3 regions of the Paenibacillus sp. A3M_27_13 genome follow, and region 3 is predicted to be linked to each of the others. Evidence: riboswitches for the same ligand, from Rfam matches in the RefSeq annotation. Region 3 holds a riboswitch; each other region holds the start of a gene.

Region 1 (10,586 bases), on a different contig from region 3:
AAAGAAATGATCGGCCATGTGCTTTCTACATCCGGTGCGGTTGTTGAAGGATCGGACGAGCTGCTTCGTCGGACTGAGGCTATGAGTGTAAAAGTGCAGGACTCTACAGTTGCCGCAGAGGAAGTAGCAAAGGGCAGTACCAGCATAGCTACAACTGCTGCTGAAAATGCACAGGCTATGGAGGAAATCGCTCAAGGTGTTCAGCACATCGCCTCCTCTGCCAATGATGTATCCGATCAAATCAGTGAAGCAACGAAAGAAACGGTTAACGGTAATACGCTCGCTCAAAAAGCTGTAGCTCAAATGTCACAGGTAGGACATGCTGCCGATGAATCGCTTCGATACATCCATAGTATGAATGAGCGTTCAGAAGCCATTGGCAGTATCGTTTCGGCTATTTTCGATATTACGAAGCAAATTCAAATGTTGTCCCTGAATGCCTCCATTGAAGCTGCCCGTGCGGGCGAACATGGACGGGGCTTCGCCGTAGTAGCTGGAGAAGTACGCAAGCTTGCCGAGCAATCTAAAGAAGCCACACAAGAAATTTCTGACTATTTGGTTACCATTCAAGAAGTATCGCAACAATCTGTGGACTCTGTGACCCAGGTTAGCCGTGAAATTCATTCGGGAACGGAAATGGTTCAACAAGCGAGCTCAGCCTTTAACCAGCTAAGTGAGCTTATGCAAAAGATCAATGCCACGATTCAAACGGTATCTGCAGCAACGGAGCAAGTATCCGCCAGCTCGGAGGAAGTATCTGCTTCCGTGGAAGAGACAGCTCTCATCGCTGCCAATGCACAGCATATGATTCAAGAAATCGGTTTTAACGCCGATGAGCAACTAAATGAAATGGAAAGCCACAGCGAGGTTGTTCGCCAATTAAGCAAACAAGCAACCGAGCTGCAAAAGGCAGTTCAAAAATTTAAAATTACGTAAGCCGATACAATAGAGGATTTTGCAAAAATCCCATAAGCGACTTCCAATGGACAAGATGTAGATCGAAATGGTTTAGTTCGTCTATATCTTGCACTTCAGAGCGACTGGAATCGAATTTTGCAAAATCCTGAATAAAAAGAGGTATCTCACAGTCTTGAAAATGGCTGTAGAGATACCTCTTTATTTTTTAAAAGCGATTTTAATAATCATCCATGAAGTTTATGAATTCATTCCCATAATACGATAAATTTGCTCCATATCTAAATGAGCCCGTACCACCTCTGCGACACGGTCAAACTCTCGTTCCTTGGCTTCACGTACAGTAAAAGTGCTTTTTAAAGGTGCCAAGCCCTTAGCTTGTCGCAATCCATCCAGCCAGCACCGGCGAAAACGGTCATTATCAAACACACCGTGCAAATAGGTTCCCCATACTTTACCGTCTGTCGTACCCCAGCCTTCCTCAAAAGCTGTTCCTTCGCCACGCCGGATATGGAATAGCCTTTTCATTTCGCTTAGGCTTAAAGTTTTATCTATAGGTGCGTATGGTTCCGTAACATACTCCGTAACGCCCATATGTATTTCATAGCCTTCAATGCTTGGCTTAGAGGCAGAACCCGAATCAGGCGCAAGCAAAAGCGGGCAATGATTAGACAGGGTTCCCTGTACGCGTACGGTTTGCTTTTCCTTTAAAAAGGTCGTGGATAGAGCCAGCCAACCTAACCCTTCTGCCTGCTGCGGCAACCCAGATTCGACGGCTTCGGGATCAAATAGCGCTGTACCCAGCATCTGATAACCTCCACAAATGCCAACTAGCTGTGTGCGTCCAGTATTCATAGCCTGCCGAATGTCTTTCTCCAGACCTCTCTCACGCAATTCCAGCAGGTCTCCAATAGTGTCTTTGGTCCCCGGTAAGATAATGGCGTCCGGTACGCCCAACTGTCCGGCTTCTGTGACATAACGAACACTCACATCCGGCTCTGCGGCCAGAGCATCCGTGTCCGTAAAATTGGAAATCCGCGGATATCGTATCACCGCAATATCCAGTTCTTTATCTTTTGCAGATTGCTTGGGCTTCTTGTCCAGTACTACCGAATCCTCTGCTTCAATGCGAATGTCTGGTAGATAGGGCAATACACCGAGTACAGGAATGCCCGTCCGTTCTTCCAGCCAGTCTAATCCCGGTTGAAGCAGAGACAGATCACCTCTGAATTTGTTAATGATAAATCCGCGGATGCGCTGTACTTCATGGGGTTCCAGTAACTCGATGGTTCCTACGAGAGAGGCAAAAACACCGCCCCGGTCGATATCTGAAATAAGCAACACTGGTGCATCCGCCCAACCTGCCAAATTCATATTTACGATATCTCGGTCCTTCAAATTAATCTCTGCCGGGCTGCCTGCCCCTTCCATAAGGACAATATCATAGGTATCACGCAACCGATTCAGAGCATCCATAACGGTCTGTTTGGCTTTTGGCAAAAAATCCTTCCGGTAATCTGAGGCGCTCATATAGGCATAAGGTACACCGTGTACAACAATTTGTGAGTGCATATCTTTGACTGGCTTAATCAGAATCGGATTCATGTCAGTCGTGGCCTCAATACCGCAGGCCTCAGCCTGCACCCCCTGAGCGCGTCCAATTTCCTTGCCGTCCTCGGTAACATAAGAGTTTAACGCCATATTTTGCGACTTAAACGGTGCGGGACGATATCCGTCCTGCGTAAAAATACGGCAAAGCGCAGTTGTCACCACGCTTTTGCCCACATCCGACGCTGTTCCTTGAAGCATCAATACGGCTGCCGGGTTCGTGCAGGACGGTTCGAAAGTTGACAATTGCCTCTTCCCCTTTAACGAATTCATTTCAAATCTGGTCACAACCCGTACAAAATTACAATAAACAACAATAAAACAGTCTCCAGCAATTCGTTTAAAGTTCCGTATATATCTCCCGTAAGTCCACCCAAGCGGCGGTTAATACGGTTTGCCGTGAAGGTTCCAACACCGTAAGCCAAGACCGGAATCAACACAAAGCCTATCGAGATTGGAAGGCTCTCAGAATATGAAAGGAACGTCTGTATGGTTGATCCTGCCAACGACAGATTCCCAGTATCCCTTGTTGCTGTAGCCAAACCTGCCAGAAGATATTGTCCTACGGCAGCACTCAGGGTCACTAATACAGCCCAGAATACGGCTAACCCTACGCGGCCACCACTCATATCAGCAAAACGCGCAGCCAGCCCATCATCATTACGGGCTTTAGGCCAGCGCTTCATTGCATGTACCATAAACCAGCGGCTCCAAACCATCGGAAGCAGCAGTAAGCCAGACACATTCCGTTCAACCAACACTGTATACAGCAAAGAAGCCTTGAGCATGAGTAGCAACACACAAGCAATAACGCCCATTGCTCCTACACGGCTATCCTTCATAATCTCCAGCATCCGCTCACGGGATCGGTAGCTGAACAAGGCATCAGCCGCATCCATCCACCCGTCCAAATGCAATCCGCCCGTCAACCAAACCCAGACAACAAGCGTAAGAATCGCACACGGCAACGGCGGCAACACCATAGAAGTAAGCGCCGCAAAGCCCCAGACAATGATGCCAATAACCACTCCGACCAGCGGATAATAACTTGCACTGCGTTTAAGCAAATCCGGGGAAAAATCCAATTCCGCCTTCACCGGAAGACGCGTTAAAAATTGAAAAGCCGCAGCAACAGCCTGACGTTCGCGGCTCATAGCTTATATTCCAACTGTTTGAGTTCTACGGGAATGCCCGCCGTCACCAAAAATACTTCATCACAAAGACGGGCAATCCGCTGATTCATTACCCCACTCAAATCCCGATACAGCCGACCAAGCGGATATTCGGGCACAATACCGTCACCAACCTCGTTGGTCACGATGACGAGCTGCCCCGGATACTGCTCCACAGCTGCCGCCAGTTCATTAATGGCAGCTCTGGACGCAGCTTCGCCGTCCTCGCCTGCGGCCAGCAGCACGTTCGACAGCCACAGGGTCAGGCAGTCGACTAGCACCATAGGCGCGGGTGATGGCTGCGACGCTTGATCGCCGCCAAGCCGTCGCAGCAGCTCCGGCAGCGCCTGCGCTTCCTCCAGCGTCTGCCAGTCGTATCCGGCAGACTCGCGCTGGACCCGATGAAGGGCGATGCGCTCCTTCATCTCCATGTCATAGGCTTGCGCCGTTGCAATGTAGCAGGCGCCAGGCGCGCGCGACATGCATAATCGCTCGGCAAAGCCGCTTTTCCCGCTGCGTGCCCCGCCAGTCACGAGCGCTTTCATCGCTGCGCGGCTCCCTGACCGTCCGATACGCCTGCATCGGCAAAGGTCGCCATTTCGCGCATAATGCGGCACGCCGCATCAATCAGGTGCAAGCTAAGCGCACCGCCTGTGCCCTCCCCGAGCCGCATGTCCAAATAAAGCATGGGCTCCAGCTTGAGCTGGCGGAGCACCGCCGCGTGCCCGCGCTCGTCCGAGGCGTGCGAAGCGAGCATGTACGCAGCGCTAGCAGGCGCAAGTGCACGCGCTGCGAGGGCGGCTGCGCCTGAAATAAAGCCGTCCAACACGACTGGACAGCGATGTGCGGCTGCCCCGAGGATGACTCCTGCCAAGGCGGCAATCTCCAGACCGCCGACCTTAGTGAGCACGTCGAGCGCATCATTTGCATCTGGCTGGTTCACGTCCAATGCGCGGCAGACAACCGATATTTTACGGGTAAGCCCAGCCATATCTACACCCGTCCCCCGGCCTACGATAACTTCCGGCTCCAGTCCGGTGAGAGCACATACGACCGCAGCGCTGGCTGTCGTATTCCCGATGCCCAGCTCTCCGGTAACGAATAGCCGTGTGCCACCTTTGACCGCTTCTGCTACGGCTTCTGCTCCGGCCAAAACCGCCTGTTCCGCTTCTGTACGCAGCATCGCTGGCCCTTTAGCTATATTCGAAGTACCCATGCGTACCTTACGGTCCACCAGATTCGCGTGAGCGACATCCGCATTCACGCCAACATCTACCACCTTGACATCTGCGCCCGCATGGCGTGCCAGCACATTAATTGCCGCGCCACCTGACAGCATGTTATACAGCATTTGCTGTGTAACCTCAGCCGGAAAGGCACTGACTCCCTCTTCACACACCCCGTGATCCGCAGCCATGACCATAACCGTTTTACGATCAAATTCAGGCTTGTCCACTCCTGTAATTCCTGCTAGCTTGATGGCCACACTTTCCAACTTTCCAAGACTTCCCGGTGGCTTTGTTAATTGGTCCAAATGGGCTGAAGCTGCCGAGGCCGCCACCCCATCCGGCTGGGCAATGCTATCGATCAGCTGACGCAGCTTGTTGTTCATAACTTCCACTCCCTGCTCTTTTTAAGTGTGTTTCATCGTTTATTTAATCTGCTGTATCCGAAGCACTCCTGCGCAGCAAGAGCTGCGGCACACCGCTATCGGGATGCGGAAGCATCACAGGCTCAACACCGTATACTCGTCGAATCCGATCCTCGGTTAATAACTTCGATGAAGCTCCCAATCCTTCAACCATTCCATCTTTGAGTACAAGCAAATCTTCGCAAAATTGGGCTGTCAAGTTAAGATCATGCAAGACCGCAATAATCGTCACACCCGTTTCTTGGCGCCAATCTGCCAACAGTTCCATAAATTCAAGCTGATAGCGCAAGTCCAGATAGGTCGTAGGCTCGTCCAGCAGCAATATTCGTGGCTCCTGCACCATTACTTTTGCCAAAGCTACACGCTGTCGCTGTCCCCCACTCAAGCGGTCCAATGCTCTGTCCGCCAGCGTGGTAAGACCCAATCGCTCTAGCACGCGATCCGTGATCGCCTCCACATCAACACCCTTTTCCCTGCCTAGCCAGTCCTGATGAGGAAAACGTCCCATTTCTACGACTTCCCTGACGGTGTATCCCACTGGAGGAAGCCCTTCCTGTTGGAGTACGGCTATGAGTCGGGAAAGCTCTTTTCTGCTGTAGCTACCGACCTTTTTGCCATAGATATGAACGTTTCCCGAAGTTGGCTGATCTACACCGGAAAGCAAATGCAGCAAGGTGGATTTTCCACTGCCGTTCGGACCAATAATCCCCCACCAAGTTCCTTCGTCGACGCTCCAGCTTATATTCTTTAACGCATGGAACTCTCCATAGGCACGTGTTAGACCCGCTACCTCTAACGCCCGATCACGTACCTTCTGTGATTCACTTTGTTCTGTCACAGCATTTCCCCCCTGCGCAGCTTCTTGTTCCGGTACAGGAGATATGCGAAGAACGGTGCCCCAACAAAGGCCGTCATCACGCCCAGAGGAATTTCCGTGGGGGCTAACAACGTGCGAGCCGCCGTATCTGCCCAAGCCATAAAAATAGCTCCACCGAACGCAGATAATGGAACAATCATCCGGTAATCAGGCCCTGTCACCAGACGAATGATATGCGGTACAACGAGTCCCACAAAGCCAATCACTCCACATACCGAGACAGCGGCTGCTGTCAGCAGCGTGGAAATGATCAGAACAGATAGCTTCGTCGCATCTACATGAACTCCCATGTGAGCCGCCTGACGTTCACCCAAAGCCAAAATATTCAGCACACGTGCCCGGTTCCATAGAAATACCAGTCCTATGACCACATAAGGTAAAAGGATTCCTGTATATGACCAACCGCGCAGGCTAAGACTTCCCATCGTCCAGTACAATATTTCATTGACCGTCTCCTTCGACATGGCTGTCAGAAAGGAAACAACCGCCCCCAGAAAGGATTGCATCACCACACCCGACAAAATGAGACTTTGTGTCGGAATTTTTCCACCTTCCCGTGCCAACGTCAGCACCATCCACAGCGTCAGCATTCCGGTCGTAAATGCCACTAGCGGCAGCGTCCATATGCCAACAAATGAAAATTGAAGGCCCCAATAAATCAGTACTGCCGCTCCTACTGAAGCCCCCGAGGATACCCCCAGTGTATACGGATCAGCCAAAGGATTACGCAGCACACCCTGAAATCCGGCTCCAGCCAGCGCCAGCGCTGCTCCTACCAACATTCCCAGTAACACTCGTGGCAATCTAACCTTCAAAATAATCTGCTCTGAGGATGTATTCCAATCCGGTGTAAACGTATCGCCTAACCATGGAAGGTGGTTAACCAGAATGCCCGTGATCTGGCTGACCGGAAGCTTGGCCGAGCCGATGCCAAGACAGAGCAGTAGCGTCAGTAACAGCAGGACAAGACCTGTTCCTCCAAAGCCGATCAGTTTACGGTTCATTTGAAAATTTCAGGATACACGCCCTTGGCCACTTCCTTGAGACCTTCCGTTACGCGTGGACCCGGACGACTAATCAAATTATCATCCACGGCAAATACCCGGTTGTGGCGAACAGCCGATATTTGATCCCATCCACTGCGAGCTTTAATGATTTCGCCGAGCGTTTGACCAGTTTTGTCGTCCTTGACACTTTTGCTGTACAAAATCACGTCAGGGTTCGCAGCAATAATATTTTCCTCACTAATTTGGTACCACCCCTTCTGCGTGGCACCTACATTTTCGCCGCCCGCTAACGTGATCAGCTCGTCCATAAACTCGCCTTTACCAACTGTCCAGCCTGGTGAAAACTCGACGTATACCCGCAGCTTCTGACCTTTACCGATATTTTTAATTCCTTCTTTCACTTCAGCTACATCTGCTCTCATCTTGTCAGTCACCGCTCTCGCTTCTTTCTGATGATCGGTGATTTTCCCATACAATTCGATGTTAGCCATGACATCTTCAACTGTCTTCGGTTCCGTTTTAAAAATCATAATTCCCATGTCGCGCAGCTTGGTCGTAGCCTGTTCACTAAGTGATATCCCTGCAAAAACGACTTCCGGGTTAGCAGCAATGATCGCCTCTTCGTTCGGTTTCATAATACCGCCCACTTTAGGCTTTTTCGTAGCTGCTTCCGGGTAATCAGAGTAGTCGGAGACGCCAACAATTTCCTTATCCAGCCCGATGGCGAACAGCGCCTCGGTTTCTGCCGGGGAGACGGAAACGATTTTATCCGGCGCTTTTTTGAATGTAAATTCCTGTCCTGTTGTATCCTTAACCGTGAGTGGGTAAACTGTTTTGCCCGGAGGCTCTTGTGCGGTTACGGTCTGTCCCGGCTGCTGTGAAGAATTCTGGTTCTCTTTATTTTCAGCATTTTTCCCATTAGCTCCACATGCACTCAGCACAACTGCCAAAATCAGAACCAATAGACCTGTTGTCCAAACCTTTATTTTTTTTCCTGCCATGATTTGCACCCCTTCATAAAAAATCGTTAAGAGCGTTACTTGAACATCATCAGATATCTTCTAAATCCAGCCTTCTTTTCCTATCAAAAAAACCCCGCATCCTCATATCAGGACACAGGGGCCACGTTAGCGCAGATCGTGCGCAGGCGGCAGCTTCTTTCCGCATGGACAGTCACTGCGAACACGTCATCCTTTCCTCGAAGGACTATGGTGACAGGCGGACGGGCAGGTATCCTGACTTATGGTAAAATGCATGTCCTGAAATTCTTTCATATGCTTAGTAGCACATAAAGCAGGACTAACGGGCATGTTTCCATTTACAGTGGCGGGACCGCGCCGGACTCACACCGACTTCCCTTTTAACAGCGCAGGCAAGGGAAACCATAGTTTCATCACGCTGCGCCGACCTCGTCTGCTGGATATTTGATAAGTGGTAGTCAAGCCGTTCTTTTACTTGATGATTATAGGTTAAAAAGAGGCGGCTTACAACCCAAACTGCCTCTTTATCCGCAGGTGTCTAACCTAATGAGGAAGCATTTCTGCTATGTAATTGTGCCGTCCTGCCAGCCTCAATTGAATCCTAAATGCTTCTCCCGGCTTCGGATTCAAACTCCAAAAATCATGGCCCGGTATCAGCATGCAAGCTAACTGACGAATTACGCCACCATGCGTAACGACCAAAACAGAGGGTGGCGCAGCAGTCAAATCCATGGGTTGAACTTCCATAGCAACACGCCATTCATACAGAGAGTCAAGAAATTTCCGTAGACGATTCACAAAATCTGCCCAAGACTCTCCTCCAGGAGGGGTTATCCGTTGCGGCTCATCAATCCAAGCGCGATACAACGACACATCCTTGAGCATGTCATACGTTTTTCCATCCCACTCACCAAAATGAAGCTCTCGCAGACGTGGTTCCATCATAGGAGACATAGTAGATAGGGAACCTCCAGACGTCAATTCTGATTCCGGCACAATGATCTGCAAGGTCTGGCGACATCGCATTAAATCGCTGCAATAGATTCGAGCAAAGGACTGCCCTTGCAATTTTTCTTGCAAAGGCTTTAATTCCTGCTCTGCTCCCGGTAGCAAACCTAAGTCGGAGTGTCCTAGATATCGACGTTCCTTGTTCCATAAGGTTGTGCCGTGACGAACTAACACAAGTTCCATGTCCCAATGCAGATCTTCTTTAGCATCATACGGCACCTTATCCTCCTGTGAGTTCGGACTTTGTGCGTATTCTACTGTCCTTTTTGCTGCTATATCTTGTTTCAAGATCATGTCACTTCCTGCTCGATCATTATTCAGTGTGTCACTCCTCACCGCACCCATCCCAAGGCAAAACAACCTGCGGCTCCTAACAAACACAATCCTACAAACATACTGGACACGGCGAACATCAGCTGGATCGTATGCCGTATATCTTTCGACTCTAGCGGTCGTATCCAATCGCCCATGTATGCACGAAAGGAGCGCACGCCATGATACACATTATAGCCTCCAAGACGAATCCCCAGTGCACCAGCAACAGCCGATTCCGGGAAGCCACTGTTCGGGCTTGGGTGCAGACGAGCGTCTCGCTTGACTGTGCGCCAGCTTCTTGCAGCATCTCGCTTGTACATCCACGCCGCTACCACAAGCATTGCCGCTGTCAGACGTGCCGGAATGTAGTTAGCGACATCATCCAGACGTGCTGAAGCCCAGCCTAAATGCAGATACTTTTCATTTTTATAGCCAACCATGGAATCGAGCGTATTCACAGCACGATAAGCCAGCGCCAAGGGTGCTCCCCCGATCAGGGCATAAAAAAGCGGGGAAATAATCGCGTCCACGATATTTTCAGCGACCGTTTCAACCGTACCGCGTACAATCTCAGGCTCATCAAGCTGTTGCGTATCCCGCCCAACTATCATGCCCAGCTCCCGCCGTGCCGCAGAAAGGTCATCCGCCTGCAACGCTCGGTATACTGCCATTCCTGCGTCCTTTAGTCCTTTGGAAGCAATCGTTGTCGCAATCAGCACCATTTCTACGCCGACAGACAACCACGGATGAATCCAGGCAAGCAAGTGCAATAGCGCCCAGGCGAGCGTAAAGGAGCCTCCCGCCACAATGAGTGGAAGCAGTATACCCGCACGTTTCAACCCCCGGTCACTTCGGGCCTGGCGGCGAATCGCTTTTTCCAATGCTGAAATGGCATGTCCCATACCGATGACTGGATGCGGCAACCACCTCGGGTCACCGATCAGCCTGTCCAAAAGATAGGCTACCAGGATAATCAAGCTAACTGTCACGCCGCTGCTCCTCCTCCAGCACTTCACCCAATACAGACAGCAGCCTGTCGTTGGCTTCTGCATC
Region 2 (10,586 bases), 250 kb from region 3:
CTTTACAAGTCACTGTTTTGCCGCTTCCACTCTCGCCGACAAGACCCAGTACCTGTCCCTTTTTCAGCTCAAAATGAGTTGGCTCCAGCAGAGATACCGCCCCGGCATCGGTTTTGAGCTTCACCTGTAAGCCGCTGACCTCCAGCACCTTCTCCCTGTCGTCCATCGTTGTAACTCACTCCCGTTTTACTGACGTTTGGCAATTCCGTATCGGTCGGACAGCGCCTCCCCCAATATATTGAAGGCCATCACCACCACCAGAATCATAACCCCCGGATAGATCATTAATTCCGGATGACTGCGTATGTATCCCGTTCCCTCATGAATCATCGCTCCCCATTCGGGAGTCGGCGGCTGAATGCCTAGACCAAGGAACGACAACGCGGAAATATCCATGATCGCCCAGCCCATTTCCAGCGTACCAATGACCACAATCGGCCGCAGCACATTCGGAATAATATGCCGCCGGATAATGGCCCCTGAGGAGGACCCGCTAATCCTTGCAGCAGCTATAAAATTCCGTTCTTTCAGACTGACGACCATATTGCGGCACATTCTGGCATAATACACCCACTGCACCATCATTAAGGCAAGCAGCACCTGCATGAGGCCCGGCCCAAAAATACCGACAATGCCCAGCACAAGCACCAAATTCGGAAACGCCATAATACCTTCGCAAAACCGCATCAACACACTATCGACCCAGCCGCCCACATAACCTGCTAGCGACCCGACCACAACGCCGATGCTAAGCGAGGACAGGAAAATTAATGTCGCAAAACCGAGGGAAATCCGCGCTCCATACAGCAACCGGGATAAATTGCACCGACCCAAATGATCGGTCCCCAGCCAGTATTCTTTCGAAGGTCCCTCCAGCTTGTGCAGTAAATTGACTTTAACCGGATCATGGGGAGCCAGCCAAGGAGCTAGCGCCATAATGATAAAAAGAGCAGCCAGTACGACAGAGCAGACCACGATTACCTTTTGACCTTTGAACATTGTACGCAACCTTATCATCACTGCTCTGCTCGTCCCTTCGATGAAATTCGGGGGTCCATATACAAATGCACCAGATCAACGAGCAAATTGCATACGATGAACAGGCATGCCGCCAAAAACACATAGCATTGTATGACGGGAATATCCCGGTTAAAAATCGCTTCCACAAAATAACGGCCAAACCCGGGCCATGAAAACACCTGCTCCACAATAATTGTTCCGGTCAGAAGCTTGCCCAGATTCATACCCAGACTTGTAATCAGTGGAGCAATGGCAATTTTCAGTACATGCTTGAGCATGATTACCCGCTCACGAATCCCTCTAGTTCTGGCATACTGCACATACGTTTCCTGAAGCTGCTCCAACACACTGGAACGCAGCAGGCGCGTATATAAAGCAATCAGAACCAGCGACAGGGTCACCGTGGGCAACACCAGATGCTGCCACGTTCCTCGCCCCTCTACAGGGAGCCAATCCAATCGGACAGAGAAAAAGAAGATTAACAAATATCCCAGCCAGAACTGGGGTATAGATGCGCCAAAATATGAAATTCCTCGACTAAGCATGTCGATCCATCCATTTTTACGCATCGCCGCCAGCACGCCCAGTGGAATACTCACCACAATAGATAGCACCATACTGCTCACAGCCAATTCAAAAGTGGCGGGCAGCCGAACCTTGACCTCATCCCACACCGGCTTGTTGGTCAGATACGAAGTACCAAAGTCCAATTGACTGATTCTTTGAAGTGTATGCATATACTGCGTCAGCAAAGGCTGATCCAGCCCGAACTCATGTCTTTTCTGCTCCAGAATCTCTGGAGTAGGATAAATATGAGCAGCCGTCAAATAGGCCTCGGCCGGATCAACTGGTGAAATATGAATCAGTGCAAAGGTAACGAGGGTGGCAAAGAGAACAATAGGAATGACCGCTACCATTCGCTTCCCGATATAGCTGATCATGAGTTGTCCTCCTATCCTGTAAACTACCGTTACCTATCGGCTTCAGCTACTTTCCGATTTCAATTCCCTCAAACGGATTTTCATCCCGATTAGCCGGGAATACAAAGTTTGTAATCTTTTTCTGGTACACTGCCGTTTTCTTAATATAAGAAATAGGCACAATGGCAGATTGCTCCTGAAGCGTCTTCAGAATCGAAGCATACAGCTCTTGACGCTTGGTTTCATCTGTCGATGAGAGCGCTTCGTGTACTTGCTGATCCAGGTCTTTCTTCATCGGAAGGGCACTCAGCACCTCGGAAATTCCGAAGCTCTTCTTGGCAATGACATTAATAAAGGAGTGCGGATCATAAGGCGCACCATAGTTGTACCAGAAGTACAGATCAAACTGGTTGGATCTAAGGCGCTTAATTTGAACCGTCAGCTCCAGTCCGGTCAGGTTCACTTTGACACCCAATTCTCCCCATTCAGCCTGAATGGTTTCAGCCATCGCCTTTTGGATCGGATCAGTCTTATCAAAAATCAGCTCAAAATCCAGCTGTTGTCCGTCTTTTTCCCGTACTGTACCGCCTGCGGGCAGCTTCCAGCCAGCCTCATCCAGCAACGATTTGGATTTTTCCACATCATAGCCAACAGGCTGTAAGTTTACATTCGTATACGGATAGTTTTTGGATAAAACCGTATCCGCTGTTTCCTCCAGCCCCGAGGTTACACCTTCCACCATTGCCTGCTTGTTAAAGCCATGCTGGAGTGCCAGACGTACCCGAAGGTCTGCCAGCTTGGGATTGGATGAGTTGAGTAACAGGCTTCTTGTACCTACAGGCTCGGACAGCGTGGTAACATACTGATTCGTGTCGCGAAGCTGTTTGAAAGCATCCAGACTAATGACACCCTCTCCATAAATCAGATCCAGGTCGCCTTTTTCAAAGGCCATTACACGGGTTTCGCCATCGGGAATGATTTTTACCGTAATTTTATCCACCTTCGGTGCAGTACCCCAATAGTTCGGATTACGCTTAAAGGTTGCATATTCATCTTGCTTGTATTCATCCAGCATCCAAGGTCCTGTACCTACAGGTTTCTTGATTCCTTTGGACGTATCTCCATCATCCGGGAACCCCGCTTCACCCAGAAAACGGAACGGGCGAACGACAGACAAATCCTGAAGCACTGGGTAGTATGGCTCTTTGAGCGTCATTCGGAAGGTGCTGTCATCTACAGCTTCAGTTTTGTCGAGAACGCCTACTATACCAAGCCAGCTGTGCGTTTTCTCATTTTTCATAATAGCGTCAAAGTTCTTTTTGACAATGGTCGCATTAAATAGCGTTCCATCCGAAAATTTCACACCTTTGCGCAGCTTAAACGTATATATTTTGCCGTCCTTGGAAATAGTCCAGGATTCAGCCAAAGCAGGCTCCAGCTTGCCTCCTTGCTTGTAGCTGACTAACGGCTCATAGACCATGGATTGTGCAAAAAGTTGGGAAGGATTGTATACGTGAGGATTCATCGTACCAATGTCACGCGGCCACGATAGCGTGATCGACTTTTCATTGGCAGCTCCGTCAGTAGAGGTGGATGCAGGGGTGTTTTCCTGCTTCGCGCAGCCCAAAACAACGGATAATAAGAGGAGCGCCACCAACATAAGGGTGGCAGTCTTGCGGTGTCGAACGGACATCAATGTATTTCCCCTTTTCTATATATGTGATAATGATTATCATAATCATATTTAGAATAGGTACCACGTTCTATTTTGTCAACAATATTCGACAAGCAATCCTCTTATTTATTTTAAATTTGTATAATATTAAATTTATGGCTTAATTCTCCAACGTTTGAAACAGAGTACGCGTGTACTCGTGCTGTAACAAGTCTTCATCCCATTCCTTAAAGATTTCCACGATCTCCCCCTGAACCATGACGGCAACTCGATCACAAAACTGACGAGTAGATTGGAGATCATGAGTGATGAATAGGTAGGACAACTGACGCTCCATCTGCATTCTTTTGAGCATGTCCAGTACAGAAGACTGCGTTGTCGTATCCAGATTGGCGATCGATTCATCGAACAAGATAATATCCGGCTCCACCGCCAACGCTCGGGCAATACATACCCGCTGTTTTTGCCCGCCACTCAGCTGTGCTGGGTATTTTTCCAGACTGTCAGCCTCCAATCCTACTGATTCCAATAGAGACAGACAAATATCCAGCGCCTGCACTTTTAGCTCAGGAAAATAGTTGTGGATCGGCTCCATTAAAATATCTCGAATGGTCATACGAGGATGCAATGAGGAGGACGAATCCTGTGCAACCAACTGGATTCGCTTGTACAACTGAACGTCCTTCATCTTTTCGAAATGTATAGGCTGATGATCCAGCCAAATCTCCCCTGAGGTCAACGACTCCAGCCCTAGAATACATTGTGCCAGCGTACTTTTGCCACTTCCACTTTCTCCAACCAATCCAAGACACTCCCCCTGCCGTAACTCCAGACTCACCTTCTTCACGGCCTGCTCGCTATCTTGCGTGCTGAACCAGCCTTTTCTCCGTTTGCGGACAGGGTATGCTTTGGTCACATTCTTCAATTCCAGCATCACTGGTGCATCCTTCCTTCCGGGCTCATCTCCAACACTCGATCTGCTATGCGGCTCATACCTTGGCGATCATGTGAAATCAACAATATGGTGAGATCAAAGTCTTCTCTCAATTGTTGCAGCAATGCCAAAACCTTGTCGCGGTTGATAACATCCAACGCCGTAGTAGGCTCATCGGCAATAAAGAGGCTCGGACCTGAGCTTAACATTGCAGCCAGCAGCACCCTTTGACACATGCCTCCGCTTAGTTCAAAAGGATATGACGACAAAATATGCTCAGGATCTGCAAACCCAACCTTGCGGAGCAGAGAGCGCAAATAGGCCTCCCGCACTGGAGTAGCGCCTCCTCTGGCTATCTCCATGGCACGGATCAGCATCTGCCGCATCCGTGGCAGCACGCCCAGCGGGTGGACTTGCTGCGGTGCAGTGTGGGATGGGGCAGCACCAGCTTGCCCCGGCTCCATCTGGTCGTGCGGCATCCGACGCCGCCCGTGCAGTCTAAGCGTATCCATCAGCTGGGCGCGGACAGTCCGGATCGGATTCAACCCGCTCAGCGATTGTTGAATGAGCAGGGCAATATCCTCTCGGCGCAGCCTTTGCCAGCGCCGTTCCTGGAACGGGAGAGTGTCTTCCCCGTTATAGTAGATACGCCCTTGCGTAACACCGATACCTGGCTCCAGCATGCCTGCGATTGCGTGTGCGGTCAGACTCTTGCCGCATCCGCTCGGTCCGGTCAGGGCCACAATCTCCCCTGAATATATGGAAAAGCTCACATCCCGCAGCAGTGGTTTGCTCCCACTTCCGCTTGCTCCTACGCCTGTGCGGCAGATTTCCAAATGTTCCACGTGTAACAACGGTTTTCGCCCTGCCACTTGTTCTATCGTATCCTTGCCCCCAAGGGCTATTTGATCTCCCACTATTTGGCCGCCCCCTTTTCCGAAAAGCGGTCGCCCAAAAGCTGGCAGGCAAGTACGAATAGCATAATCGCCAAGCCCGGGAAAATCATGACATGCGGAGCCACCTGAAAATATGAGGTTGCATCATGCAGCATCACGCCCCACTCTGGCTTGGGCGGCTGTACACCCAGTCCAAGAAAGGACAGCCCAGCGATCATCAGCACCACGCGTCCGATATCCCATACCGCATAAACCAACAACTGCGGCAACGCTTGTGGCAATACATAACGTCTCAGTATACGCACGTGTGAATTGCCGGATAAACGGGCATACCGAACGTAGTCCTCCTGACAGGCTTTTTGAACCAGACTACGGATATACCGGACATAGCCCGCCCACCGTACCGCAATAATCGCAAGGGTCATGTTAACAAAACCCGGGCCCAAAATGCCCACAATTGCCACCGTTAAAATAATATCAGGAAAAGCCAATACGCCATCGATTCCCCGCATGATCAGCTGATCTACACGTCCACGCACATAACCAATGAGCAACCCTATAGGCAGACTAAAGCACAGCGTAGCTACAGTAATTGCACATGCGATTAGCACGCTCGTCCGTATCCCATAAATTAGCCGTGACAGCACATCCCGACCCAGATGATCCGTACCGAAAGGATATTTCCGACTGGGTGGTGCCAGACGGTTCAAAAGATCCACTTGAAGAGGATCATGAGGAGCGACCCATGGAGCCAATAACCCAAGCAGCACGATCAGACCAAAAAGTACGCCTCCTGCCAGCAAGCTCCCTTGAAAGGAAAGCCGTATCTTTTTCATTTTCAGCTTCCCCCTTAACGCAAACGTAGCCTCGGATCTATCGCCGTCTGGACCAAATCCACCAAACACTGAACACCTACAATTAAAAATACGGCAAAAATAACATACCCCTGAATCACCGGATAATCTCGCTGGGTAATCGCATCTATAAAATACTTACCTAACCCCGGCCATGAAAAAATGGTCTCGACGATGACATTACCTGCCAGCATAAATGATAGATTGGTACCTAGCAGTGTAATCATAGGCAGAACCGCATGCTTAAATATCTCAAAAAACAGGATATGCATACGGGAAAAGCCTCGGGCCTTCGCTGCTTTCACAAAATTCCGGTCACCCAGCTCCAGCATTTGAGCACGCAGTACACGTGCTTGTACCGCTCCCAAACCTGCACCAAGAGTCAGCGCTGGGAGCACTAGATGTGTCCAGTCCTCCCTTCCCATGGATGGGAGCCAGCCCAGGCGAACGGAGAATAGATAGATCAACAGAAACCCAAGCCAAAAAGAGGGAATCGACGATCCCAGCAGGGCAAACAGCCTGCCCAGACGATCCAGTGGGCCGCTGATTTTTAGCGAGGCAGCCAGTCCCAGCCCCAGCGTAAGCACCGTCATGACGGCAAAGCCCGCAGCAGCTAGCTCCACAGTAGCAGGCAGTCTGTTCCATAGTTCGGCTAGCACGGATTCCTTGGATACATACGAGGTGCCCCAATGCCCCGTGAACACATCTCGCAGCCAGTTCACATATTGAATATGAAGCGGCTCGTTTAAGCCCAGTTCCTGCCGTAGCGTCGTCAACGCCTCCTCAGAGGCAGGGACATTATGCGCGGTGAGCAAAATAGTAGCAGGGTCACCAGGAGCGAGCCGCATCAGTACAAAAGTCAGCGTGGATACAACGAATACAATGATGAGCAGCTGCGCCACACGTTCCAGTATAAAACGAATCATAGGATACGCAGCTCGTTATTCCGTAATATCAGATTGCGCTGTAATGTAGTAATACTCGATCGGATGGGGTGTAAAACCCTCCACCCCTTTTTTCACACCAAACACATTATCAGGATGCACAATGAACGACTGTGGCAAATCCGCATTGATGATATCCAGCGCTTGTAGTGTCACAGCATTACGCTGCGCTGTATCCTTCGCCAGCTTCAAGCTGTTAAGAATACTCTCTAGCGGTTTGGAACTATACCGGCTTACATTGGCTTCGCTTTTCGAAGAATAAAACATGTCCATAAAATATTGCGGCTCTCCTGTATGAGCAGTAAGCATGCTGTACATTGCAAAATCCCAATCGTTTTTGGTCAACGCCTCGTCGATATTTTCCACCTTGCGAATCTTGACCTGGATTCCCTCTTTCAGCAATTGGCTTTGGATGACCTCAGCCATAACGGAGAGCTCTGGACGCTGAGGGAAAGTCAGCAGTGTAACCTCGAACGGCTTGCCTTGCTTAGTCCATGTCCCTTGGGCGTCTTTCTGCCAGCCATCCTTCGTCAACAGCTGCTCTGCCGTTCCGTTCAGCGCTTTACGCTCAACTTTACCGAAGGGAAGAATGCTCGGGAACGGACTGCTTGCTTCCGTACCGAAGCCCCTCATGACGGCGCTCACAATCGATGTGCGCGGAATCAGGCTGTCCACCACCTTACGGTTCGCCGCATCCTTGAATACTGGCGATTCCATATTGTACACGATCATATGGGTGCGCAAGGAGGGAGCCGACAGCACTTGTAGCTTGTCGTTCTTTTTCAGTACCTCTGCGTTATCAACCGGAATATCCGTCGCTACGTCCACCTCGCCGGATTGCAGCGCCATCAGACGCGAATTCCCGTCCGTAATGAACTTCATCGTCGCTTCAGCCAGTCGTGCCTTCTCGCCCCAATATCCGTCATAACGCTCTACGACCAACGATTGGTCCTTGTTGAACGCTTTGATTTTAAAGGCGCCTGTCATCGCTGGGTAACTCTGCTCATCTTTCATCGATGCCACATCCAGTACAATTGTCGATGGATCAGCTAGATTGGACACCAGCGCCGCGTTCGGCTGGTTTGTCGTGATTTTCAAAGCCAGCGGGCCGCTTACATCAATGGACTTCACATTCAGTAAATCCTTAGCCAGATGGCTTTTCTCGATAGAGCGCAGCAAAGACGCTTTTACACCTGCTGCATCCATACTCTTTCCATCATGAAAAGTGACTTTATCCTGCAAGCTGAACGTCCAAACTGTAGGACTATCCTGCTTCCACTCCTTTGCCAGCCAAGCCACAGGCTCCAGCTTTTCATTCAAACGTACCAGTGTCTCACCTGCACCGGATCGCATCACATCCCAGCTATTATCTCCGTGCGGGTCAACGCCTGACGGTTTCCATGTATACGCCATTACCAGCTTTTTATCTGTCGCTGTTTGTTGTGCTGACGCGTTTTCACCTTTGCCGGAGCTATCCGACGTCTTATTGCTGGCACATCCCGAAAGAGCCATAACTGCCAGCAACAGCATCACCCCTGTACATATCAACCATGAACGCCTACTACGATTGCTAATCATTCAAAGAATCCCCCTCTATCTTGTAAAATCATATAAACCTAACGCAAAACGCGAAAAAAGCATTCCGGACCACTTGATCAGCAGTCAGAAATGCTTTCATTATAAAATGTCAAAACTCACCTCGAAGCCAACTCCAAAAACATAGAAGGGATCAGATCGGTTTCAGACATTCCGTATGCAGCACGCCTAACCACCTCCCCAGCATCCCGTGGGTCTGACAGTGATGTCAAAACAGGCAGGTCTCCTGACTCCAGGCGCATCTTTCAGGCCTTCCCGGTTCTTCACAGTTCCAGTGGCTGTTCTGAAAGCTCCAGCAGTATCCTGCTGATGCCTGTATACAGTGGCGGGCCCGTGTCGGAATCAACCGAACTTCCCTTTTAAGTGAACACGCTCAACAACTATCCACATGGTCTCAACAAAACCCCGTACATAGAGTCGTCCGGCTCACACCTGTTTTCTTCCTTTATTTCTTTCCATTACGATCTTATTTTGTTGTCACAGGCTTGTCAATAAATGCTGCACAATATTTTAAATTTGAACGATACAGCGAGATTGAAGGTGATGTCTATTCATTGCGTGCACGAAATGAACGTGCTAAAATTAGGTATAGAGATAATCATCGTGTCCGTATACTAAAAAGAGTCTTCGCCGCGCCAACGGCAAAGACTCTAGGACTTGAAAGGCTGTGGATCACCACCACGGCGCGCTGCATAACTAAATGTTAATGCAAACGAAACCCACCGTTAGGGGCCAACCTAATTACGCGGTGGGTTTTCGCTTGTTCCGAAATTTTCGACGTAGCCAGCGATAAAGTTTACGAATACTAAACACCAGGCTTAGTAACGTAACCATCCAACGCAACACATCGTAGCACGACACAAGGTTGACCATCGGCTTCACCCCCTTTCGGGAAGCTGCACCGTGGTCCGAAAACATCCACCACTATTCAAAATCCATAAGGTAAATTATACCACTGCCTCGCCCACTACTCTAGCAAATTCCTCTAGTAAATAAATCAACTTAAGAGCTAACTTTAGCGCCACTGCACAGTCGGACAGGGTCAATATCTATATGTCCCCAGACGGCAAGGGTTTATTTATCCCTAATCATCAAACCTTCTGTGGAACCTCCTGAACCGTCACGCTTTTGACCGAGTCCCCTTGTTTTCTCGTCAAAACGATGTTCAAGACAATCGCTGTAATCGAGCCTGAAACGATACCATTTTGCAACAGCATTTTGGCAAAGCTCGGCAGCTGGTCGAACATTTGTGGCAGAACGGCAGAGCCTAGGCCCACGGCAATACTGCATGCTGCGATCAGCAGATTGCTTTCCTTCCGCAGATCCACTTCTGACAGAATAGACATGCCTGATGCAGCGACCGAGCCGAACATGACGATCATCGCCCCGCCCAGCACAGCGTTAGGAATCACTGTCGTTAAAGCAGCCAGCTTAGGCAGCAAACCGAGAACAACCATGATACCGCCCGCAGCAAAAATAACGTTCCGCGATTTGACGCGTGTGAGTGAGATCAGACCCACATTTTGCGAGAAAGCTGTATAAGGAAACGCGTTAAAAATACCCCCAAGCATGATCGCAAGTCCCTCGGAACGCAGACCATTGACGATCTGCTTCTGCTCCACCTTCTGATCAATTGCTTTGCCTACTGCCAAATAAACGCCTGTAGACTCAACCATACTGACAATATTGACGATAATCATCGTACAAACTGCCATAATGCTAAACTCAGGCTTACCAAAATAAAACG
Region 3 (10,586 bases):
TTTATCCACCCTCCCAAAGGTAGAGGCTACATATCTGTACACCTCATCGAAAATAATGTCCATATCAAGCCATATATTCGTGGGAACGATATTCGCATGACCGTTCATATGAACTGTAACGGGAATGTGAAGGAAAATGAGACGGATTTCGATATTTCCAACGAGGAAAATTTGAAGTGGCTGGAACAGCAGACAGCCGAGGAAATTAAGAGGGAGCTGGGAGAGGGTGTCAAGGTGATCCAGCAAAAATATCACTCAGACGTACTTGGTTTGGGCCGGGCTATTATTACGAGTCATCCGGATGAATGGGAACGGATTAAACCTCAATGGGATCAACTGTATCCCAAGGTGGAGGTCACTATAGATCCGGTCGTGCATATTGAAAATATCGGTGCGGTCACCAAACCATTCGGGGTCAAAAAGGAGCAAATCCAGAATGAATAAAGTATTTCTATTACCTTTATTGCTGGCTATGCTCTTCATGTATCTGATTGACCGCAAAAGTATTAGGGATGCACCTGCCGTCAATCGCTGGATCTCACGCGTATTGTATGTCATTAGCATTGGTGTCTGGATTTACGGAACATCAACGAAGAGCACTGTTTATGTGGCTACATGGCTGGCCCGTTTTATTGACATGTGGCTCCCCCCTACGTTGTAAATCGTGTAATGGATGCCTGCGGGCAAAAGGAGGATGTACCTGCATGAGACAGTTCACAACCAGACAAATCGTGCTGCTTGGTGTATTGATGGAGGTCGGTATTACCCTTGTACATGCTCCGGCGCAGGCAGCAGATTACGCGAATCAACATGCCTACTGGACCTGTGTAATTGCAGCTATCGTGCTATGCTTGCCGATCTGGGCCATGTTGAGACTCAAGCGGCGTTTTCCTGATCAGGACCTGATGCAGGCCATGGTGAGCTCTCACCCTGTGCTAGGACGTATGCTGCTTGCAGTCTACCTTATTTTATTTCTGATCATTTTTGCACGGGATTTGAGAATTATCACGGATTTGGTGGAGGTTGTACTTTTGCCGCTGACTCCGATTGTTGTCGTATCTCTTATTTTGCTTTTGACTCTGGCGTTTATGGCCAAAGGCGGAATAAGCACCATCGTGAATATGACCGAGATTTTTGTACCTTTGTTGATTCTGACGCTGCTGACCATGCCGCTTTTTTTCGGGCGTAATATGGATTTTTCGGTACTGAGACCCTATTTACATCCGGAAGTAGATGGAGTGATCAAGGGCAGCTGGCGCATGCTGGGATATATGGCCGATATCATGATGGTTCCCTTTGTGATTTCTGGGAAGAGCTATAATGGGCGTAGTGCGTGGTATGGGCATTTGCTCGGAACCGCATTTCTGACCATGCTGATGTTGCTGTCGGAGTTGGTTATTGGTGTTCCTATCTTGTCCCGGCTATTTTATCCATCCTATGAACTAGTGCGTCAATTGCAGCTAACGGACTTTCTGGATCGGTTCGACTTGTTCGTGGCAGCACTGACTGTACCGACCTTTCTTACGAAGATTGGGGTTGACCTGTACGTTACCAGTTTGGCAGTAAAGCGTATGTTTGCCCATGCATGGGGAAGTCTGATGGTTTGGCCCGTAGGTTTGTTGGGTTACGTCTGTTCGTTTATGCTGTTCTCCAACATCGTGCAAATTTATGATTTCAGCCGGGAGTGGACCGCGGTGATGATCATTTTTTTTGTTATCATGCCCTTGTTGCTATGGATGTTGCTCCGACCCAAATCTAAAGGGAGAGGCGGAGATGATAAGGCATCTAACGGAGAGCGGGATAGCAGTAGTCAGAAAGAAAGCCAGCATGGAGGCAGAACAGGACACGACCACTTATAAGATTACTGTATTTATCGGAAAAGTAATTCTTATTTGTCTTTTACCCCTCTGATTGTATACTTGGTAGAAAGAAATACGACTTCTACAAGGGAGGCAACAGAATGGCACAACGCATGGCAGGTAAGAGAGTCGCTCTTGCTGGTCCCCGTAAAGCAGAAGAAATGGCGCTGCTAGTTGTGAAGATGGGGGGTGAGCCAGTACAGCGCCCGGCCCAAGGCACCGTTTTTTTGGATGATATCGAGCTGCGCAACGCTGTTGTATCGTGGGTGAAGCACCCTCCGGACTGGTACATCTTCACGACAGGTATGGGGCTGGATGCCCTGTTTGATATGGCAGAGGATATGGGCGTGGCCGAGCAGATTATGGAGTTGCTGCAATCCTCCAACATTGCAGCGCGGGGCTACAAGACGGTCAATGGACTCAAAAAGCGTGGCTTTACGCCAGCAGTACGAGACGAGGACGGAAGTTTGATCGGATTGACAGGAGCTTTCGCCCCATACGATCTGAAGGGGAAGGAAGTACTGTTGCAACTGCATGGCGATCCAGCTCCACGGTTGGTAAAGTGGCTGGACGAGCAGGGGGCAGTGACCCGCCAGGTACTTCCTTATAAGCATATCCCACCTGAGGAAGCAAAATTGCAGGCGTTACTGGAGGATGTTATCCATCGTAATGTTGATGCTGTTACGTTTACAAGTGGTCCGCAAATCCGATTTTTGGCCCAATATGCCAGAGAGCAAAATCGAATCGAGGAGTTACTGGAAGCTTTTCGTGAGGATGTGATTGCTGTATCCGTAGGGAAGGTGACTGCACAGTCCATTGTGGAAGAAGGGATTGACCGAGTCGTGTTTCCAACCGAAGAGCGCATGGGCGCGATGATGGTGGAGCTGGGTAAATATTTTGAACATAACGATTCGGTGCATGGCTGTGGTCTGAAGATCGTGAATGGTCATTGAAATGAGATAGAAATTATAAATGCAGTATGCTAAAAAATGAACTTATATTTTGGGATACAGAGTAAAATAAAGATAAGGGCCTACGAGGTCTTTATCTTTTTTTGTTGGACATGCATCGACAAAGATTTTTGTTATAGCGAAAATGTTTATCTAATATAATGAATAAGTTTCGATGCATGATACTTAGGACAGGAGCTGAGACGTTAATGAATTCTATTTGCGTATTTGCCGGGTCCAGACCTGGACATTCATCGGTATATGTTGAGGCTGCAGGCAAGCTGGGGGAAGCCATGGCTCGTCATCATATCCGTCTGATCTATGGTGGCTCTAGCAGGGGGCTGATGGGAGAGGTGGCGGATGGAATGCTGGCGGGTGACGGTCAGGTCACTGGCATTATGCCCACCCTATTATTTGATGCAGAGATCATTCATCGGGGAGTTACCGAATTTATTGAGGTAGCAAGCATGCATGAGCGTAAAGCGGCAATGAGCGAGATGGCCGATGCGTTTATCGCCCTTCCGGGTGGCTTGGGAACCTTCGAGGAGCTATTCGAGGTATTGTGCTGGGCGCAAATCGGGATTCATCGCAAGCCGATTGGGCTGCTGAATGTGAATGGATATTTTGACCCGTTAGTAGAAATGGTGCGTCATAGCGTGCAAGAAGGATTTACCGGGGCTGAGCATCCAGCGTTATTAAGTATCTCTGCGGACCCGGACGAATTGCTACATATGTTAAAAAATAAAGCAGAGAACTTGAAATAAAGCGTTTTTCGTGCTTGCACAACTGATTGAGGCAAGGTTATGATAAGACCCATAATCAAATAGCGGACAGACAAGGTGCCTTTGCGGTTGAGCAAAGGGTAACAGGGAATCGGGTGCAAATCCCGAGCGGTCCCGCCACTGTAAGGAAGAGGATTTTTTAAAATGGTCACTCGTGAAAAACGGGGAAGACGAAAGAATCCGTTGATGCCAAGCCAGGAGACCTACCTTGATCTGTATGCACCGTTAACCTTCGCGGAGAGGATGGGTGTACGAAATCAGGAAATCAGGCACACGTTGCTTTTTCCATGTTGGCTAGAGGTTTGCGTGGATATGAACGTGCAGCAGCGTTTGAAGCGTAAACAGTCAGATGGAAAACAACGGCAGGCTGGAGGAAGACAAATAGTGTCTTCTTACGCTGTTTGTTCGTCTGATGAGAGATGCGTACATAGAAACCCCATCCGGGCAGGATGGGGTTTTTTTGAGTTACACGATGTGCATAAATCATTGAAATAGATAGCATAGCTGCCCTGAAAAGGATGAATAGGAGGAGCACGATGAGCCCATTAGGAAAATTGCTGGTGATTGGATTTGGACCAGGAGATATGGAACATATCACAAAACGGGCGCTGGATGCGCTGGCCGAAAGTGAGGTCATTATCGGCTACAATACCTACGTTGATTTGATCCGTCCGTTGTTGAACGGACAGGAGATTGTACGCACAGGAATGACAGAGGAAGTGAGCCGTGCACAGGAGGCGGTTCGCCAAGCAGAGATGGGCAAGAAGGTAGCTGTCATTTCCAGTGGAGATGCGGGAGTCTATGGTATGGCAGGGCTGGTGTATGAGGTGCTGATGCAAAAAGGCTGGCGACGCGAGGACGGGGTTGAGGTAGAAGTCGTACCGGGGATCTCGGCTATTCAGTCCTGTGCATCACTGTTGGGGGCGCCAGTTATGCATGATGCGTGCACGATCAGTCTGAGTGATCATCTAACCCCATGGGAAACGATTGTGAAGCGCGTAGAAGCAGCGGCTTCGGCCGATTTTGTGATTGCATTATACAACCCGCGCAGTGGTCGGCGTACCCGCCAGATTGTGGAGACGCAGTCCATTTTGCTGCGTTACCGCGATCCGCAAACTCCAGTCGGGTTGGTGAAAAGTGCTTATCGTGAACGTCAGCAAGTTATTGTAACGACGCTGGAAGATATGCTGAACCATGACATTGGGATGCTGACGACTGTAATCATCGGCAATTCCTCGACGACGGTGTATGACGGCTTGATCGTGACTCCGCGCGGATATCAGCGCAAATACACATTAGATGCGACCGAGCAGGCACTCAAGCCGCATCAGCGTCTCCGCACGGAAGCGGAGCCGTGGTCGCTGGGCGCACAAGAGGATACACCGCAGGCAGGCGCAGCCCCGACTAAGCCCGCTGGACCCTCCGCGAGCGGCGCTGCGGTTGCGACGCAGGCACGCCCGCAAGCGATGGCTGCCGTGCAGGCAACGACTGCTGTGCAAACCGGCGCAGCCCCGGCATCGCTGGCGGCAGAGGCACTAAGCCGCCTCGCTGTAGGCGGCAAGCTGCCTGGCGCAGCCAACGCTCGCTGGAGCGGGCAAGCGCCTACCGCCGAGAGCACCGCCGGAACGTTAGCGGTGGCCGGAGCGGGGGCCGCGTCCGGGATGGCGACAGGCGGCTTTGGCAAGCCTGCGCTGTTTGAGGTGGGCGTTTCCCCGGGTGTGGGAAACAAGAAGTTCACCGCTCGTCAGATGGCGCTGCTCGCCGAGGTAGCGGGTGATGACGGCGAGCTGGAATACACGCCAGATCATCAGATCGTGCTGCGCGTGCCGTGTGCAGACCCCGAGGAACTGGTCGGACGGCTGCGGGATGAACGATTCATTGTCATGCCGATTGGCGATGTGTTTAAGGTGAAGGCGTGCGACTTCTGCAATATGGAGAAGGATGACGCTGTGCCTGTGGCTGAGCATCTACAGGTTGTACTTGGCGGATTACAGGCACCCAAGGAAACGAGTATTGCTTTGAACGGATGCGGTATGGCCTGCTATGGAGCGGTGCTGGAGGATATCGGAATCGTCTATCGCAAGGGAGGATACGACCTCTTCCTCGGTGGCAAAAAATTCGGTCGCAATGCTCATGCCGCTCAGCCCGTAGCGGAAGGGATTCCGGGCGATCAGATTACTGATATCGTGGAGAACGTCATTGCTGAATATAAGGAAAAAGGGCATCCGAATGAGCGTTTTCATAAATTTTTTAAACGTGTAGGCGTCGTTGCGGGTTTCCGGCATGAAGATGCACCAGCAACGGTAGAAGTGAATGCGGTTTGTGGTGATTAATGGAATGAAGGCCTGATGAACTGGATACAAGCATATATATAAAATAGGGCGTCATGCAGGTTATCCCTATTAAAGAGGAGGAAAAAACAGCAGTGGATGCAATATTGTTGGTTGGACATGGAAGTCGGGACCCGGAGGGGAACCAGGAGCTGCTGGAATTTGCACAGGCAGTGGCAGACCGGGTACCGGATATGTGCGTGGAAACCTGTTTCTTGGAGTTGGCACGTCCCAGCATTGCTGAAGGGATGCAAACATGTGTGGAGAAAGGGGCGACGCGTGTCGTTCTTATTCCGATTATCTTGTTCGCAGCGGTACATGCCAAAATTGATATTCCGATGGCTATTGATCGGGCAAAAGCAAAATATCCGCAGGTGGAATTTGTATACGGGCGCCCGATTGGTGTTCACGAGAAAATCGTCAGCATTCTGCAAAGCCGCTTGAAAGAGGCCCGTCCGGTTGCGATTCCAGCGGGAATGAATAGCGCTGTAGAGGCATTTCCCGAGGTATCCGACGAAGAAACGGCGGTACTTGTGTTAGGACGCGGAAGTAGCGATCCAGATGCGAACAGTGACTTTTTCAAAATCACCCGTATGCTGTGGGAGCAGCTTTCTTATACGTGGGTAGAGAGCAGCTTTATCGGTGTGACGCAGCCTTCTTTTCCCGATGGATTGGAGCGTTGTGTACGATTGGGGGCCAAAAAGATTATCGTGCTTCCCTATTTTCTGTTCACGGGTGTGCTGATTAAGCGCATCGGAGAAATGACCCAGGAATTTGCCGAGGCTCACCCTGCATTACAAGTGGAGATGGGCGGATATTTTGGTTTCCATCCCCAATTGATTGAACTGGTGCTGGAGCGAGCTAAGGAAGGCTTGTTTGGCAAGGTTACGGCCAATTGTGATAACTGCCAGTTCCGTCTGGAGGCGCAGGAGCACCACCATCATCACCACGATCATGATCACCATCACGATCATGATCACCATCATGAGCATGAGCACGACCATGAACATCATCATCATGCACATGAGCACGATCATCATGATCACCATACACACAGCCACGATCACACTCATGAGCATGTCCATGCTCACAGCCATGATGACCATGATCACCATCACGAGCATTCACATACGCCATCTGTAGTGAACGGAAGCGGGCAGGTGAAGGGCACATGATATTCATGCTATGCGGAACGAGCGACGCTCGGGAATTGGCGCTGCAAATCCGTGACAATGGCTTCAACGTATTGACCTCGGTCGTAACCGAAAGCGCGGCAGCCAGCTTGTCCGAAGTGGGACTAGACGTACGTACAGGCCGAATGACAGCCGATGAAATGGCTGCAATGATTCGGGAGCAGGGAATACTGGCCGTCGTTGATGCCAGTCATCCTTTTGCAGAAGAAGCACATGCGAATGCGATGACAGCCGCTCGCGTATCCGGAGTTCCTTATATTCGCTACGAGCGAACGGGACTGGTATATGACAATCATCCGTTGCTCCACATCGTGTCTTCCTATGAAGAGGCCGCATTAGAAGCGAAGCAACTCAAAGGCTCTGTAATGCTTACGACAGGCAGTAAGACGCTCGGCACGTTCACCAAGCATTTACTCGGAGACCCGGAGATTCGTCTGGTTGCACGCATGCTGCCGCGCTTGGACAATATGGAGAAATGCAGCGAACTGGGCATGGAGCAAAAGAATATTATTGCCATGCAGGGACCCTTTTCCCGCGAGATGAATGAAGCATTGTACAAGCACTATGGCACGACCGTGATGGTCACCAAGGAAAGCGGACGCACGGGAGCAGTGGATGAAAAGGTTCAATCTGCATTGGAGCTGGGGATTCACGTACTTTTGATTTCCAGGCCGGAAGTGGAATTTGGCACAGTATTTGATCATTTCGACGGAGTCATCGACGCACTGCGTATAGACAAAGAGGAGTCTGTGCTTTAAGACATAAGCCTATGAAGTTGGTCGGTCCAGTCAATCCGATGAATTCAGAACGATTTCTGGCGTGTATTTAAAATATAGTCATCTTAAAATGTGCAGTTTTTGTGTAGAGGTGTTTGTAACTCCTTAACATGAATGTCATTTTCCCTATATAAGACGAACTTGAAAAATGAACATAAAACGGAGTAGTCGGAATGGTGCTGTACAAGCGTAGCGGTCGCTTTTGTCCCCGGATTTCTACGCTGATCATAGGTTTTATTCAAGGAATCCGGGGGCGGTGGCGATGGGAAGCACCATCCGACTCGTAGTGGAACAATAGGTAACTTTAATGTTCTAAGCTAATTTAATTTTCTAATTTTCCATAAGGGAGTGGTCGATACGATGGATTTTAAAACAGATTTCAAACCGCTAACGGTACAGCCGCAGGAGATTGAAGGCAAAAGCTTCGAGATGATCACAGAAGAACTGGGAGAGCATCCTTTTACAGCAGAGCAATATCCCGTTGTACAGCGTGTCATTCATGCATCTGCTGATTTTGAGCTGGGCCGCAGCATGGTGTTTCATCCAAAAGCGATTGAAGCCGGGGTTGCAGCTATTCGCGCAGGACAGCAGGTAGTGGCGGATGTGCAAATGATTCAAGCTGGGCTGAGCAAGGATCGTATCCGTCAATTTGGTGGGGATGTGCATGTGTACATATCTGACCCTGACGTCATGGAAGAAGCGAAAAGGCTGAATACGACACGCGCCATTATTTCGATGCGCAAAGCGATTCAGGCGGGCGAAGGCGGTATCTATGCCATTGGTAATGCACCGACAGCGTTGTTGGAGTTAATTCGTCTGGTGAAAGAAGGAGCGGCTAAGCCCGGACTGGTAATTGGCATGCCCGTAGGCTTCGTCTCGGCGGCAGAATCCAAGGACGAGCTGCGCAAGCTGGATATTCCGTTCATTACGAATATTGGACGCAAGGGCGGCAGTACAATTGTCGTAGCAGCATTGAATGCGATCTCCTTAATGGCTGTCCGCTAGATGCGGTTGTCCGTTTGCTGTATCATGAAATGAATTGGAACATGATCAGCAGAAGAGGTTAAGGAGGAATTGGCATGGAAAAGGAAGCGGCGTCCGTCGACAGGCCCAAACGGATGAAAAGCGGTGAAGCTCCCGCACCGGACAAGCCAATGCGGTCAGGCTTTACGACTGGAGCTTGTGCGGCTGCAGTGGCCAAAGGAGCGGTACAACTACTTATCACGGGCATTCCGCCGAAGGAAGCAGTGATATCGCTGCCCGCGGGCTTTGATCATGCGTTTGAGCTGATTGAGCCTGTGTTGGACGCGGACGAAGCTTCCTGCACGACGATCAAGGACGGTGGCGATGACCCAGATGCCACGCATCAGGCGAGAATTAGCGCCTCTGTTAGCTGGCGCGAGGAGCCGGGCATTGAGTTGGACGGTGGCATCGGCGTGGGGCGGGTAACGAAGCCCGGTCTGCCTGTGCCTGTCGGGGAAGCAGCGATTAATCCGGTGCCGCGCCGGATGATTACGGAGGCTGTGACAGGCGTGCTTGAAGAGCACGGATCGGCCAAAGGTGTCCGTGTCGTCATCAGCGTACCGGACGGTGAAGAAATTGCCAAGAAAACGTTGAACGGGCGACTTGGAATTCTTGGCGGTATTTCCATACTAGGCACGCGTGGTGTGGTCGTTCCGTTTTCTACGTCAGCTTATAAAGCCAGTGTCGTGCAGGCCATATCGGTTGCGCAAGCGATGAACTGCCAGGAAATAGTCCTGACCACAGGTGGCAGCAGTGAAAAATATGCCATGCAAATGTACGATCAGCTGACGGAAGAGGCCTTTATTCAGATGGGGGATTTTGTCGGCTTTGCCATTAAGCACGGGAAACGGCTGGGAATGAAAAAGATTATTCTCGTCGGTATGCCCGGCAAGCTGTCGAAGGTAGCTCAAGGTGTCATGATGGTTCACTCCAAGAGCGCACCGGTGGACTTTGGCTTTTTGGCTGAGGTCGCGCGTGAAGCAGGTGTGGACGAGTCGCTTGCAGCGGCAGTGGCAGAGGCGAATACAGCTACGCAGGTGGCAGATATGATGACCGAAGCGAATGCGCTGAGCTTTTTTGAAAAGCTGTGTACCTATGGATGTCAGCATTGTCTGGACCATGCAGGTGGTGGAATTGTCGTGGAAATGGTACTGGTAACGATGAAAGGGAACGTGCTGGGGAGGGCGAGAGTCGGTGAGTAGAGTGATTCGTGTCATTGGTATCGGTGAAAATGGAGCGGCAGGCCTGTCGCAGGAGACGCTGGAACACATTGAGCGTGCCGACCTGCTGGTTGGTGGAGAACGCCAGCTAGCCTTTTTCAAGGCATTCGCAGGGGAAAAACGAACATTAAAGAGCGGCTTATCTGCCGTGGTAGAAGAATTGGAACGGTTGCGTGAGGACAAGGATATTGTCGTGCTTGCGTCAGGCGATCCGCTTTTTTTTGGAATTGCAGGTTATTTGTCTGCCAAGCTGGGGGCTGAACATCTGGATATTTTGCCGCATCTCAGCTCGGTTCAGCTGGCGTTTGCGCGTCTCGGTGAAAGCTGGCAGGATGCGGTGCTGGAAAGCGTACACGGCCGTCCGATGACCGGATTGGCGCAGCGGATTGACGGACAGAACAAGGTCGCGCTGTTGACGGACGACCGAAATCATCCCGCCACAGTCGCTGCCTA

What was found. Region 3 has a riboswitch for cobalamin ahead of cobJ (precorrin-3B C(17)-methyltransferase). Riboswitches for the same ligand answer to the same signal wherever they lie in the genome.
Region 1: linked by a shared signal. The riboswitch ahead of NLX82_RS08555 (ABC transporter substrate-binding protein) and the one ahead of cobJ (precorrin-3B C(17)-methyltransferase) in region 3 are both predicted to bind cobalamin.
Region 2: linked by a shared signal. The riboswitch ahead of NLX82_RS13905 (ABC transporter substrate-binding protein) and the one ahead of cobJ (precorrin-3B C(17)-methyltransferase) in region 3 are both predicted to bind cobalamin.

The regions. Positions count from the first base shown of each region.
Region 1 is NZ_JANAVE010000002.1:453,259-463,844, reverse strand. It holds gene NLX82_RS08590 (methyl-accepting chemotaxis protein) at 1-936, shown strand, start outside; gene NLX82_RS08585 (cobyric acid synthase) at 1,156-2,769, opposite strand; gene cobS (adenosylcobinamide-GDP ribazoletransferase) at 2,808-3,677, opposite strand; gene cobU (bifunctional adenosylcobinamide kinase/adenosylcobinamide-phosphate guanylyltransferase) at 3,674-4,240, opposite strand; gene cobT (nicotinate-nucleotide--dimethylbenzimidazole phosphoribosyltransferase) at 4,237-5,307, opposite strand; gene NLX82_RS08565 (ABC transporter ATP-binding protein) at 5,351-6,184, opposite strand; gene NLX82_RS08560 (FecCD family ABC transporter permease) at 6,181-7,227, opposite strand; gene NLX82_RS08555 (ABC transporter substrate-binding protein) at 7,224-8,231, opposite strand; cobalamin riboswitch at 8,439-8,632, opposite strand; gene NLX82_RS08550 (histidine phosphatase family protein) at 8,754-9,512, opposite strand; gene cbiB (adenosylcobinamide-phosphate synthase CbiB) at 9,551-10,522, opposite strand; gene cobD (threonine-phosphate decarboxylase CobD) at 10,512-10,586, opposite strand, start outside.
Region 2 is NZ_JANAVE010000003.1:204,907-215,492, reverse strand. It holds gene NLX82_RS13945 (ABC transporter ATP-binding protein) at 1-166, opposite strand, end outside; gene nikC (nickel ABC transporter permease subunit NikC) at 187-1,017, opposite strand; gene nikB (nickel ABC transporter permease subunit NikB) at 1,017-1,961, opposite strand; gene nikA (nickel ABC transporter substrate-binding protein) at 2,008-3,633, opposite strand; gene NLX82_RS13925 (ABC transporter ATP-binding protein) at 3,776-4,552, opposite strand; gene NLX82_RS13920 (ATP-binding cassette domain-containing protein) at 4,549-5,466, opposite strand; gene nikC (nickel transporter permease) at 5,466-6,281, opposite strand; gene nikB (nickel ABC transporter permease) at 6,296-7,225, opposite strand; gene NLX82_RS13905 (ABC transporter substrate-binding protein) at 7,241-8,821, opposite strand; gene NLX82_RS13900 (hypothetical protein) at 8,938-9,081, opposite strand; cobalamin riboswitch at 9,039-9,242, opposite strand; gene NLX82_RS13895 (nucleobase:cation symporter-2 family protein) at 9,931-10,586, opposite strand, start outside.
Region 3 is NZ_JANAVE010000003.1:459,462-470,047, forward strand. It holds gene NLX82_RS15035 (Ger(x)C family spore germination protein) at 1-444, shown strand, start outside; gene NLX82_RS15040 (hypothetical protein) at 437-661, shown strand; gene NLX82_RS15045 (GerAB/ArcD/ProY family transporter) at 705-1,859, shown strand; gene NLX82_RS15050 (uroporphyrinogen-III synthase) at 1,961-2,812, shown strand; gene NLX82_RS15055 (LOG family protein) at 3,019-3,573, shown strand; cobalamin riboswitch at 3,631-3,816, shown strand; gene cobJ (precorrin-3B C(17)-methyltransferase) at 4,128-5,924, shown strand; gene NLX82_RS15065 (sirohydrochlorin chelatase) at 6,017-7,096, shown strand; gene cobK (precorrin-6A reductase) at 7,093-7,872, shown strand; gene NLX82_RS15075 (precorrin-8X methylmutase) at 8,251-8,895, shown strand; gene NLX82_RS15080 (cobalt-precorrin-5B (C(1))-methyltransferase) at 8,970-10,115, shown strand; gene cbiE (precorrin-6y C5,15-methyltransferase (decarboxylating) subunit CbiE) at 10,108-10,586, shown strand, end outside.